3 linked regions of the Natrinema sp. SYSU A 869 genome follow. The protein of the gene in region 3 binds, or shares a complex with, the protein of the main gene of each other region. Links are inferred from orthologs where the notes say so. Each region holds a gene or a part of one and is shown on either strand. Other genes may lie near its edges.

Region 1 (2,880 bases), 1.7 Mb from region 3 along the record:
AAGGAGACATTGATATGGATATGAATCTGTACACGTCAGCAAATGTGAAACGAGGAAGTGTGTTTTCTCCACACATTGATTCAGTGGGATCATATTATGTGCTTCCGAGGAAGACAGGACAGATTTCAGTGACTGACTCAGAACTCACTGAATTCCTTGACGAGGCGCTATTCCCCGTTATACAGGACGGAAAAATTGAATGGAGTAAGGACCTCCTCGATGAGGGAATCTGATTGTTACGGTCCAGCAAATAAAGTGCCGTTCGTTGCTGCGACCGTTCCAGCCTGTGCCAGTAACAACAGGCTCGTGAACAGGACGCCGACCATTCGCGGGTGACTCTTCAAGTATTCTGTAATAGCCGTCATGGTACACACAGCATATCTGTTGATATACTAATAAGAGTATTCTAATATATCTTATAGAGAATTCATGGTAAATTATTGTTCATCGTTTATTAAGTTCAGGTCAAAGAGTCAAGAGCAGTACCGAACCGAGTATTTCTATCTATATCCCTAGTCATGGTAGTCTGAACTACCGTGAGTCGCCCGAGCGGACCCAATACCTATTCAGGAGGATGAATAGAGATGTGCGAAAGTCGATCATAGTCCGAGAAACATAGTAAAACGTACTAGTACGCGCGAGAAAACAGCCGAAAAACGAATCAGCGAATCGCGTTAGCGAGCTGCTGCCGCGACGCGCTCTTTCTCCTCTTTCTGGCTGACCGCGTAAGTCTGGACATCGTAGTTGGCCCCACCAATAAGCTGGTTGGCGATGGCCTCCTCAACGTCCGTAGTGGTCTTGAACGAGGCGTTGTAGACGCCTTCCGCGAGGAACTTCAGCGACTGGTCGACGCGGCGCTGCGGGGCGACGTCGACGGCCTTCGGCACCGAGATGCCACCGTACTTCAGGCGGACGGTCTCCTCTCGCGGGGCCGCGTTCTCGACGGCCGTGACGAGCACCTGAATCGGGTTGTCCTCGGTCCGCTCGTGGATGATTTCGAAGGCATCACGAACGTAATTGAGCGTCTTCTGCTTCTTACCCGTGTTCTCCTCGGTCTGCATCAGCCGATTGATGAACCGCTCGACGATAGAGATCTGGGACTTCTTGAACTGCTTGCCGGCGTGGCGACCCGCGGTGTGAGCGACGGGGGTCACCGTGATGTAGCGCTCGGTCGAGGGGTCGGCGTACTCGAGTTCGCCGAGTTCCCACGTGCCGAAGAGCTTCGCCGAAACGTCTGCGCCACCGGCCGGGGCGTCCGGGTCCGGTTGATCTTCTGCCGCCATGATTATCGCACCGGTTTTTCTGCGTTTCCGCGAACGAGTTCCTTCAGGGCGACGCCGTTGACCTTGTCGACCTTGTAGTTGACACCGGAGAGGTCACCCATCGCACGACCCTTGGCCCCACCGATCCCGGCGATGGTGACTTCGTCGTGTTCGTCGATGAACGAGATTGCGCCGTCACCGGGACAGAACGCGGTGACCTGCTTGCCGTTCTTGATCAGCTGCACTCGGACACACTTCCGAATTGCCGAGTTAGGCTGTTTGGCTTCGATGCCGACCTTTTCGAGTACGATACCGCGAGCTTGGGGTGCACCCTCGAGGGGGTCAGACTTCTCGCGAAGTCCGCGGGCGCGGCGCGCGTAGTCCGAGTCGGACCACCGCTGATTCTGGCGGTCCTTCTTGAGCTTGCGCGCGGCGTATTTGCCGTTTGCCATGGGCGTCGCTATCCGACGAAGGCACTTAAGCGACCCGTTTCGAGTCGGCGTTACGGCTCGAGAGCACTCGATGAGGGCCGACGAAGGAATCTGAGCGGGTTTCATAACCAAGTAACAGCTCTCGGGCTGTCGCGCCGATCCACCACGATAGCTACCAAACATGAGTTTTTATATGTGAGTGATCCGCTCGATGGCGAATTGCAACTGGTCATGCTTACGGATTTAATGAATTGGCGGGCAGTTATCGCAAGGGGCGGTCGACATACTCCCGTCTCTCGCTGAACGTTCTGCCCCGAGAACGATGATTCGACTCCTGCTATCAGATCGCATACGTAACTAGAAGTTATTAAATAGGAGAGTTACATTCTGTATTCGTTATGGCTACAATCGATACAGTGTTTGTTACTACATCCTGGTTCAAGCGACTCATCGGGGGTTCTGGCGAGAAGTCTCAGTCCAGCGAACAGTTGCCGACAGTAGACGATCGCATCGGGTTCGATGGATCGCTCGAGGACGCGGAAGTAATCGGTCGGAGTCCCCTTTCGTACATTGCTGCAGGCGAATCAGTCTCGTCGTTCGTAGGGAAACAGATCACCAGTAAACTCGCCGAACACGGGCTCGAGGACATCGAGTCTGACGAGTGGTACCCGCTCGAAATCCCGCTTGCCATGCTGTACGATATGCGTGATGAGTATGGTTCCGTCAGAATGCAAAATATGGGGCAAAACGTCCCTCAACACGTCGAATTTCCGCCGGAGCTTTCCGAGGTCGATAACGCGTTACGGGCGATCGATACGGCGTATCACCAGAACCACCGCGGCAGCGAAATCGGATCCTACGAGTTCCAGAAAGAGGGACCGAACGAGGGAGTGATGGTCTGTGAGAATCCCTATCCGTGTGAATTCGATAAGGGACTCATCAGGGGCGTCGCGAAGAAGTTCGCTAACAACCCCGTCGAGGTCGAGGAAGTCGGCGACCAGTGTCGGTCGGACGGCGATCAGCGCTGTGAGTACCGCATTAAGTGGATCTGATCGCAGTCACACCGTGACCGGTGTCAGAGACGTTCGAAACGATTCCGGAGCTCGAGGGCAACGCCCGGTCAGTACGGATACTCACGGGGTTCGCGCTGGATCGAGATCCACTTCAACGTCGTCAAGGTGTCCATG
Region 2 (2,773 bases), 1.7 Mb from region 3 along the record:
CAACGACCCAGATATGCGCGAAGAACTCGAAAGTGTTAACGGTACGTACGGAACTCGAGAAGAACTTCCATTCGATACCACAGTCCACTATGATCTCTCGATGGACAGTCTCGAGGCTGTTCTCGCTAGTAAGAGTGACTTCCTTCACTATATCGGACACATAGATGCGGACGGGTTCCAGTGTTCGGACGGGAAACTGGACGCTGCAACGGTTGACACCGTCGGAGCAAAAGCATTCCTCTTAAACGCATGCCAGTCGCACGATCAGGGATTACGCCTCGTTGAGACCGGAAGTATTGGTGGTATCGTGACTCTCGGTAATGTTGTCAATAGCGGTGCAGTCAGTGTCGGAATTCAAATCGCCCGGTTATTGAATCTCGGCTTCCCACTCTATGGGGCGCTAGATGTTGTCCGACAAGAGAATATCGTTGGGCAACAGTACCATATGGTCGGTAGTGGGAGGACGACAATCGCACAATCCGAAACGAGAATGCCGAATTCATGTGTACTATCACATGAGGAAGGAGACATTGATATGGATATGAATCTGTACACGTCAGCAAATGTGAAACGAGGAAGTGTGTTTTCTCCACACATTGATTCAGTGGGATCATATTATGTGCTTCCGAGGAAGACAGGACAGATTTCAGTGACTGACTCAGAACTCACTGAATTCCTTGACGAGGCGCTATTCCCCGTTATACAGGACGGAAAAATTGAATGGAGTAAGGACCTCCTCGATGAGGGAATCTGATTGTTACGGTCCAGCAAATAAAGTGCCGTTCGTTGCTGCGACCGTTCCAGCCTGTGCCAGTAACAACAGGCTCGTGAACAGGACGCCGACCATTCGCGGGTGACTCTTCAAGTATTCTGTAATAGCCGTCATGGTACACACAGCATATCTGTTGATATACTAATAAGAGTATTCTAATATATCTTATAGAGAATTCATGGTAAATTATTGTTCATCGTTTATTAAGTTCAGGTCAAAGAGTCAAGAGCAGTACCGAACCGAGTATTTCTATCTATATCCCTAGTCATGGTAGTCTGAACTACCGTGAGTCGCCCGAGCGGACCCAATACCTATTCAGGAGGATGAATAGAGATGTGCGAAAGTCGATCATAGTCCGAGAAACATAGTAAAACGTACTAGTACGCGCGAGAAAACAGCCGAAAAACGAATCAGCGAATCGCGTTAGCGAGCTGCTGCCGCGACGCGCTCTTTCTCCTCTTTCTGGCTGACCGCGTAAGTCTGGACATCGTAGTTGGCCCCACCAATAAGCTGGTTGGCGATGGCCTCCTCAACGTCCGTAGTGGTCTTGAACGAGGCGTTGTAGACGCCTTCCGCGAGGAACTTCAGCGACTGGTCGACGCGGCGCTGCGGGGCGACGTCGACGGCCTTCGGCACCGAGATGCCACCGTACTTCAGGCGGACGGTCTCCTCTCGCGGGGCCGCGTTCTCGACGGCCGTGACGAGCACCTGAATCGGGTTGTCCTCGGTCCGCTCGTGGATGATTTCGAAGGCATCACGAACGTAATTGAGCGTCTTCTGCTTCTTACCCGTGTTCTCCTCGGTCTGCATCAGCCGATTGATGAACCGCTCGACGATAGAGATCTGGGACTTCTTGAACTGCTTGCCGGCGTGGCGACCCGCGGTGTGAGCGACGGGGGTCACCGTGATGTAGCGCTCGGTCGAGGGGTCGGCGTACTCGAGTTCGCCGAGTTCCCACGTGCCGAAGAGCTTCGCCGAAACGTCTGCGCCACCGGCCGGGGCGTCCGGGTCCGGTTGATCTTCTGCCGCCATGATTATCGCACCGGTTTTTCTGCGTTTCCGCGAACGAGTTCCTTCAGGGCGACGCCGTTGACCTTGTCGACCTTGTAGTTGACACCGGAGAGGTCACCCATCGCACGACCCTTGGCCCCACCGATCCCGGCGATGGTGACTTCGTCGTGTTCGTCGATGAACGAGATTGCGCCGTCACCGGGACAGAACGCGGTGACCTGCTTGCCGTTCTTGATCAGCTGCACTCGGACACACTTCCGAATTGCCGAGTTAGGCTGTTTGGCTTCGATGCCGACCTTTTCGAGTACGATACCGCGAGCTTGGGGTGCACCCTCGAGGGGGTCAGACTTCTCGCGAAGTCCGCGGGCGCGGCGCGCGTAGTCCGAGTCGGACCACCGCTGATTCTGGCGGTCCTTCTTGAGCTTGCGCGCGGCGTATTTGCCGTTTGCCATGGGCGTCGCTATCCGACGAAGGCACTTAAGCGACCCGTTTCGAGTCGGCGTTACGGCTCGAGAGCACTCGATGAGGGCCGACGAAGGAATCTGAGCGGGTTTCATAACCAAGTAACAGCTCTCGGGCTGTCGCGCCGATCCACCACGATAGCTACCAAACATGAGTTTTTATATGTGAGTGATCCGCTCGATGGCGAATTGCAACTGGTCATGCTTACGGATTTAATGAATTGGCGGGCAGTTATCGCAAGGGGCGGTCGACATACTCCCGTCTCTCGCTGAACGTTCTGCCCCGAGAACGATGATTCGACTCCTGCTATCAGATCGCATACGTAACTAGAAGTTATTAAATAGGAGAGTTACATTCTGTATTCGTTATGGCTACAATCGATACAGTGTTTGTTACTACATCCTGGTTCAAGCGACTCATCGGGGGTTCTGGCGAGAAGTCTCAGTCCAGCGAACAGTTGCCGACAGTAGACGATCGCATCGGGTTCGATGGATCGCTCGAGGACGCGGAAGTAATCGGTCGGAGTCC
Region 3 (4,911 bases):
CTTCGGCAGCATAATGGTTGAACAGGGCGATGCTGACGCTCTACTAACCGGTCTCTCCCATCACTACCCTCGGCGCTCCGACCGCCGCTGCAGGTTGTCGGCACCGACGAGGATGTCGACTACGCGGCCGGCGTCTATATGCTGACGTTCAAGAATCGCGTGATCTTCGTGGCCGACGCGACGGTCAATCAGGATCCCAACGAGGAGGTCCTCGCGGAGGTCACCAAGCAAACTGGCAAGCTCGCACGCCGGTTCAACATCGAACCGCGCGCCGCCTTGCTCTCGTATTCGAACTTCGGTAGCGTCAACAACGAGGGGACCCGCAAACCCCGCAAGGCAGCGTCCATGCTGCAGGACGATCCCGAGGTCGACTTCACGGTCGACGGCGAAATGCAGGCCGACACCGCCGTCGTCGAGGATATTCTCCAGGGCACCTACGGCTTCTCCGAACTCGAGGAGCCCGCGAACGTGCTGGTCTTCCCGAACCTCGAGTCGGGTAACATCGGCTACAAGCTGCTCCAGCGACTCGGCGGTGCCGACGCCATCGGCCCGATGCTGGTCGGGATGGACGAGCCGGTCCACGTCCTCCAGCGGGGCGACGAGGTCAAGGACATCGTGAACCTGGCCGGCGTTGCGGTCGTCGACGCCCAACAGGAGTAAACGCGTGAGCGAGCACGCCGCCGACCGTCGCGAAGACGGATCCGAGCGCACCGTCTCCGTTGCCGACTCCGATCGCACCAGTCGCGAAACCGACGGTGCTCGAGTTACCAGACGGCGGCTGCTCTGTGCTGCGGGGACTGCCGGAACGATCGGTCTCGCCGGCTGTGCTGGACGACGGTATCGGTCGCCATCGGACTGTTCCGCCGTCGCTGCCGCTGCCGAAACCGCAGACGGGTACGTCCCGCTGCCCGCGGACGAGGACATCTCGATGTTTCGGCGCGGACTGCGCCGCTACGGCTACTATCCGGACGAGACCGTTCCGTCCGACGTTCGCGTCGACTGGTCGTTCCCCACCAACCGTATCGGACACACGGCGGCCAAGTCGACGCCCCGACCGACGCCGGACGGCGAAACGATTCTCGTCGCGAGCGATACCGGCCGGATCGACGCCGTCACACCGAGTGGCGAGCGCCGCTGGCGTATCGATACCGGTGCCTCCAGAAGCCTCGGGTTTCATGGAACGCCGGCGATCGTCGACGGCACCGCCTATATCGGCGGCTACGACGGCGATTGCTACGCCGTCGATATCGACTCCGGCGACGTGATCTGGCGAACGTCCGCGCGCGAGTTCGGCGGCGCGATCGCGATCGGCTCGAGTCCCGCCTATATCGACGGCAACCTGTACCTGCTCGCCGAGTACAGCGATCCCGCCAGCGGCACGCTCTGGGAGCTCGACGCCGCGACCGGGAATCCGACCTGGAGCGACGACCGCCTCTGGGGGATGCCCCACCCCTCGCCGGCGATCGACTGCGAGACCGGTCGGCTCGTAACCGGGTCGAACGACGGCGTCGTCTACTGCTGGGAGTTCCCCTCCCTCGAGTTCGCCTGGTCGTTTCAGGCCAGCGGCGAGGGCGGCCCCGACGGCGAACCGATGGCAGATGGCCGATTCAATCTCGGCGCACAGATCAAGGGGACGATCCCGACCTACGACGGCGCGGCGTTCGTCGGCTCCTGGGACAGCCACTTCTACCGGCTCAACCTCGCGGACGGCAGCGAGGAGTGGTCGTTCGAGACCGGAAATATCGTCATGTCGAATCCGGCGATCGATCCCCAGCAGGGGGTCATCTACATCGGGAGCGACGACCACCACGTGTACGCGCTCGATACCGAGACCGGCGACGAACTGTGGTCGGCGGACGTCGGCGGTCGCGTCATCGGATCGATAACCGCGACGGCCGAGACGATCCTCGTCGGCTCCTACGATACGCACCTGTACGCCCTCGACCGGGCGACCGGCGACCGGCGCTGGCGAGTCGAAAACCGCGGCCACGTCACCAGCGGTGCGATCCCGCAGGGCGACCGGATCTACTACGCCGAGCGCGGCATCTTCTCGAACTACTACGACGATGACGAGGAGACGGTGCTTGAGAAGCCCGGCCGCGCCTACTGTCTCGTTCCGGATGAATGAGTACGGTCTACTTCAGTCACCGCGAGCGAAGCCGGAGGCTGAGTGAGCGGGCCGACGACTGATGTGGAGGCCCCGAAGGGGCCGGAGCGGAGGGAGGGGTGCTTTTCATCGACGTTTTGCCGAGGGCGCGGCTTTGCCGCGCCCGCAGAGCAAAAGGTCGTAGCAGTGCATTCAAGTATACGCCCGGATTTTTATCGGGTATGCAAGATCAGGGACGCTCTACGCGCAAACGAACCGGTGGCCGACTGAAGAACGTTCGAAAACGACGCAAGAACGAACTCGGTCGCCTCCCGACCGAGACGGAGGTCGGCGAACAGCGATTCCGGACCGTCGACGCTCGCGGAAACGTCACGAAGACCCGAGCGCTCTCGACGGACGTCGCGAGCGTCAACAAGGGCGACGAGACGGTCTCCGCGGAGATCGAGGACGTCGTCGAGAACGACGCTAACCCGAACTACATCCGCCGGAACATCATCACGAAGGGAGCCGTCATCGAGACGAGCGAGGGGCAAGCCCGCGTCACCTCCCGTCCCGGACAGACCGGTCAGGTCAACGCCGTACTCCTCGATTAACGCGACCTGGTTTTCGGTTCACTGCGATTCGTGACAGTGTCGTTCAATAGCGGGTAGTATCCCTGTCGCTGCTGTTGCCGTCGGTAGCTCCACGCCTCGCGTCGTGTCACACGTCCCCAATATCGGGGTTCCAGACGGGCGTGATCGGATCCTCCAGTCGTTCGAGTTCCCCATCACTGAGAGTAACGTCGAGTGCGCCGGCAGTATCCTCGAGGTGGGCGATCGTCCGCGGGCCGACGATCGGTGCGTCGACGGTATCTTTGTGGAGCAACCAGGCGAGCGACACTTGTGCCGGCGTCGCATCGTGGGCGTCGGCGATATCACGGACCTGCTCGAGAACGTCCCAGTTCGCCTCGGTGAACCGTTTCTGCATGAATTCATCCGTCGCGGCACGGCCTGAGTCCGGCTCCTCGTCCCGTTCGTATTTCCCGGTCAGGAAGCCGCCGGCCAGCGGCGACCACGGAATAACCCCGATGTCTTGGTCGGCACACAGCGGCAACACGTTCGCCTCTTCGTGGCGGTCGACGAGGTTGTACTCACACTGCATCGAGACGAAGCGCTCGTAGTTGTCGACGTCGGCCGCGTGCAGTGCCTTCATCAGTTTCCAGGCCGGCATCGTGCTTGCGCCGACGTACCGTACTTTGCCCACCTCGACGAGCCGGTCGAGCGCCGAGAGCGTCTCCTTGATCGGCGTCTCGTCGTCCCAGCGGTGGATCTGATAGAGGTCGATGGAGCCGGTTCCCAGCCGATCGAGGCTGGCATCGGCCTGTTCGAGCACATGTTTACGGGAGAGGCCCTGTCCGTTCGGTCCCTCATGCATCCGACCGTATACCTTCGTCGCGACGACGAGTTCCGACCGGTCTCGGTCCGCATCGGCGAGGGCGTTTCCGAGGATTTCCTCACTCTCACCGCTCGAGTAGACGTTTGCCGTATCGAAGAAGGTGATGCCGAGCTCGAGCGCGCGATCGATCACCGCGTGGGCCTGCTCGCGGTCGTGGACCATCCAGGGCTGGTCGGTCCCGAAGTTCATACAGCCGAGGCAGAGCCGAGAGATGTCCAGTCCCGTCTCACCGAGGCGCGTGTACTCCATGCCGTCATCCTTCGTCCTGACGCGGGTTAAAGCCGCCATGGAGTCCCTCGAGCACTGATACGATGAAAACGAGTCACGGGTCCGCCGATTCCGGTCTTGGGCGGTGATACAGAGCGATAGCGCATACCTCCGTCTTTAGGCGGAGGTCAAGCAATAGGCATTGTGTTAATTCACGAGTCTCCGCTACTGCTTGATTTCCCACTCTTCACCGATGGTATTAAGACGGTATGAACTATAGTATGCAACACGGATGAAGACTACACGGCACGCGACCTACAACCTCAACTACCACATCGTGTGGTCGCCGAAGTACCGCCAGTCGGTATTCGTCAACGAGGTCGCTGACCGTGTGCGAAACATCCTCCACGAAATCGCTGACGAGAAGGGAGTAGAGATACTCGACATAACCGTCCAACCCGACCACATCCATCTGTTCGTCAGTAGCCCGCCGAAACACGCTCCCTCGCTTCTCGCTAACTGGTTCAAGGGAATTTCCTCGCGGAAATATAACCACCGCTACGCCGATAACGAGAGTGAGAAGATTCGATGGGCGCGAGGCTACTACGCAGGGACGGCGGGGAACGTCTCCAGCGAAACGGTTCAGGACTACATCCAGCGTCAACAGAACTCATGAATTCTGTTTGGCCCACGAGAAACGCGGCGTGTTTCTCGGGACGTCACGAGGAGGGTGACACATGACGGAACTCACCAAGACGCTGGAACTGAAACTAGTCGACCCGAACGCCCACAAGCAGAGGAAACTCCGTGAGACGCGGGACGCCTACCAGCAAGCCCTCGCGGATGCGTTCAACGCTGGTTGTACCACCCAGACCGAAGCGAACGACGTAGTGGTTTACTACGACTTGAGCGGGTACGCGAAGAACGCACTCAAGAAGTACGTCCCGCAACTCACGACGACCTACAACGCGGGCGAACTTCACGACGACCACCCCGTTCGCTTCACCAACGAAGGACTGCGCCTCGACCACAAGCCCGAGAACGCTATCGAGTGGTACGTCAAAATCCCCCATCACGAAGACTATCACCTCTGGATGCCAGCACAATCGAATCCCGAACAGCGAGGTTGGCTGGAAGCGTTGAACGCGGGAGACGCCAAGATG

The links. Proteins that work in one complex are often made in the same cells at the same time.
Region 1: K6I40_RS26170 (region 3) and K6I40_RS17640 share a complex: the UniProt entries of both Methanocaldococcus jannaschii proteins name them as parts of the 30S ribosomal subunit. The link is inferred for Natrinema sp. SYSU A 869 from one-to-one orthologs.
Region 2: K6I40_RS26170 (region 3) and K6I40_RS17635 share a complex: the UniProt entries of both Methanocaldococcus jannaschii proteins name them as parts of the 30S ribosomal subunit. The link is inferred for Natrinema sp. SYSU A 869 from one-to-one orthologs.

Annotation. Positions count from the first base shown.
Region 1 is NZ_CP082249.1:1,910,782-1,913,661, forward strand. It holds K6I40_RS17640 (30S ribosomal protein S12), read right to left. Parts: upstream 1,715-2,880; coding sequence 1,286-1,714; downstream 1-1,285. Other genes in the region: K6I40_RS17630 (hypothetical protein), read left to right, coding at 1-233; K6I40_RS17635 (30S ribosomal protein S7), read right to left, coding at 675-1,283; K6I40_RS17645 (4-vinyl reductase), read left to right, coding at 2,092-2,745; K6I40_RS17650 (aldehyde dehydrogenase family protein), read right to left, coding at 2,814-2,880. UniProt on the Methanocaldococcus jannaschii protein: With S4 and S5 plays an important role in translational accuracy. Located at the interface of the 30S and 50S subunits.
Region 2 is NZ_CP082249.1:1,910,261-1,913,033, forward strand. It holds K6I40_RS17635 (30S ribosomal protein S7), read right to left. Parts: upstream 1,805-2,773; coding sequence 1,196-1,804; downstream 1-1,195. Other genes in the region: K6I40_RS17630 (hypothetical protein), read left to right, coding at 1-754; K6I40_RS17640 (30S ribosomal protein S12), read right to left, coding at 1,807-2,235; K6I40_RS17645 (4-vinyl reductase), read left to right, coding at 2,613-2,773. UniProt on the Methanocaldococcus jannaschii protein: One of the primary rRNA binding proteins, it binds directly to 16S rRNA where it nucleates assembly of the head domain of the 30S subunit. Is located at the subunit interface close to the decoding center.
Region 3 is NZ_CP082249.1:3,619,988-3,624,898, forward strand. The notes cover bases 1,227-4,014. They hold K6I40_RS26170 (30S ribosomal protein S8e), read left to right. Parts: upstream 1,227-2,328; coding sequence 2,329-2,700; downstream 2,701-4,014. Other genes in these bases: K6I40_RS26165 (PQQ-binding-like beta-propeller repeat protein), read left to right, coding at 1,227-2,128; K6I40_RS26175 (aldo/keto reductase), read right to left, coding at 2,807-3,790. In the rest of the region: more of K6I40_RS26165, read left to right, coding at 665-1,226; tnpA (IS200/IS605 family transposase), read left to right, coding at 4,041-4,424; K6I40_RS26185 (RNA-guided endonuclease TnpB family protein), read left to right, coding at 4,486-4,911.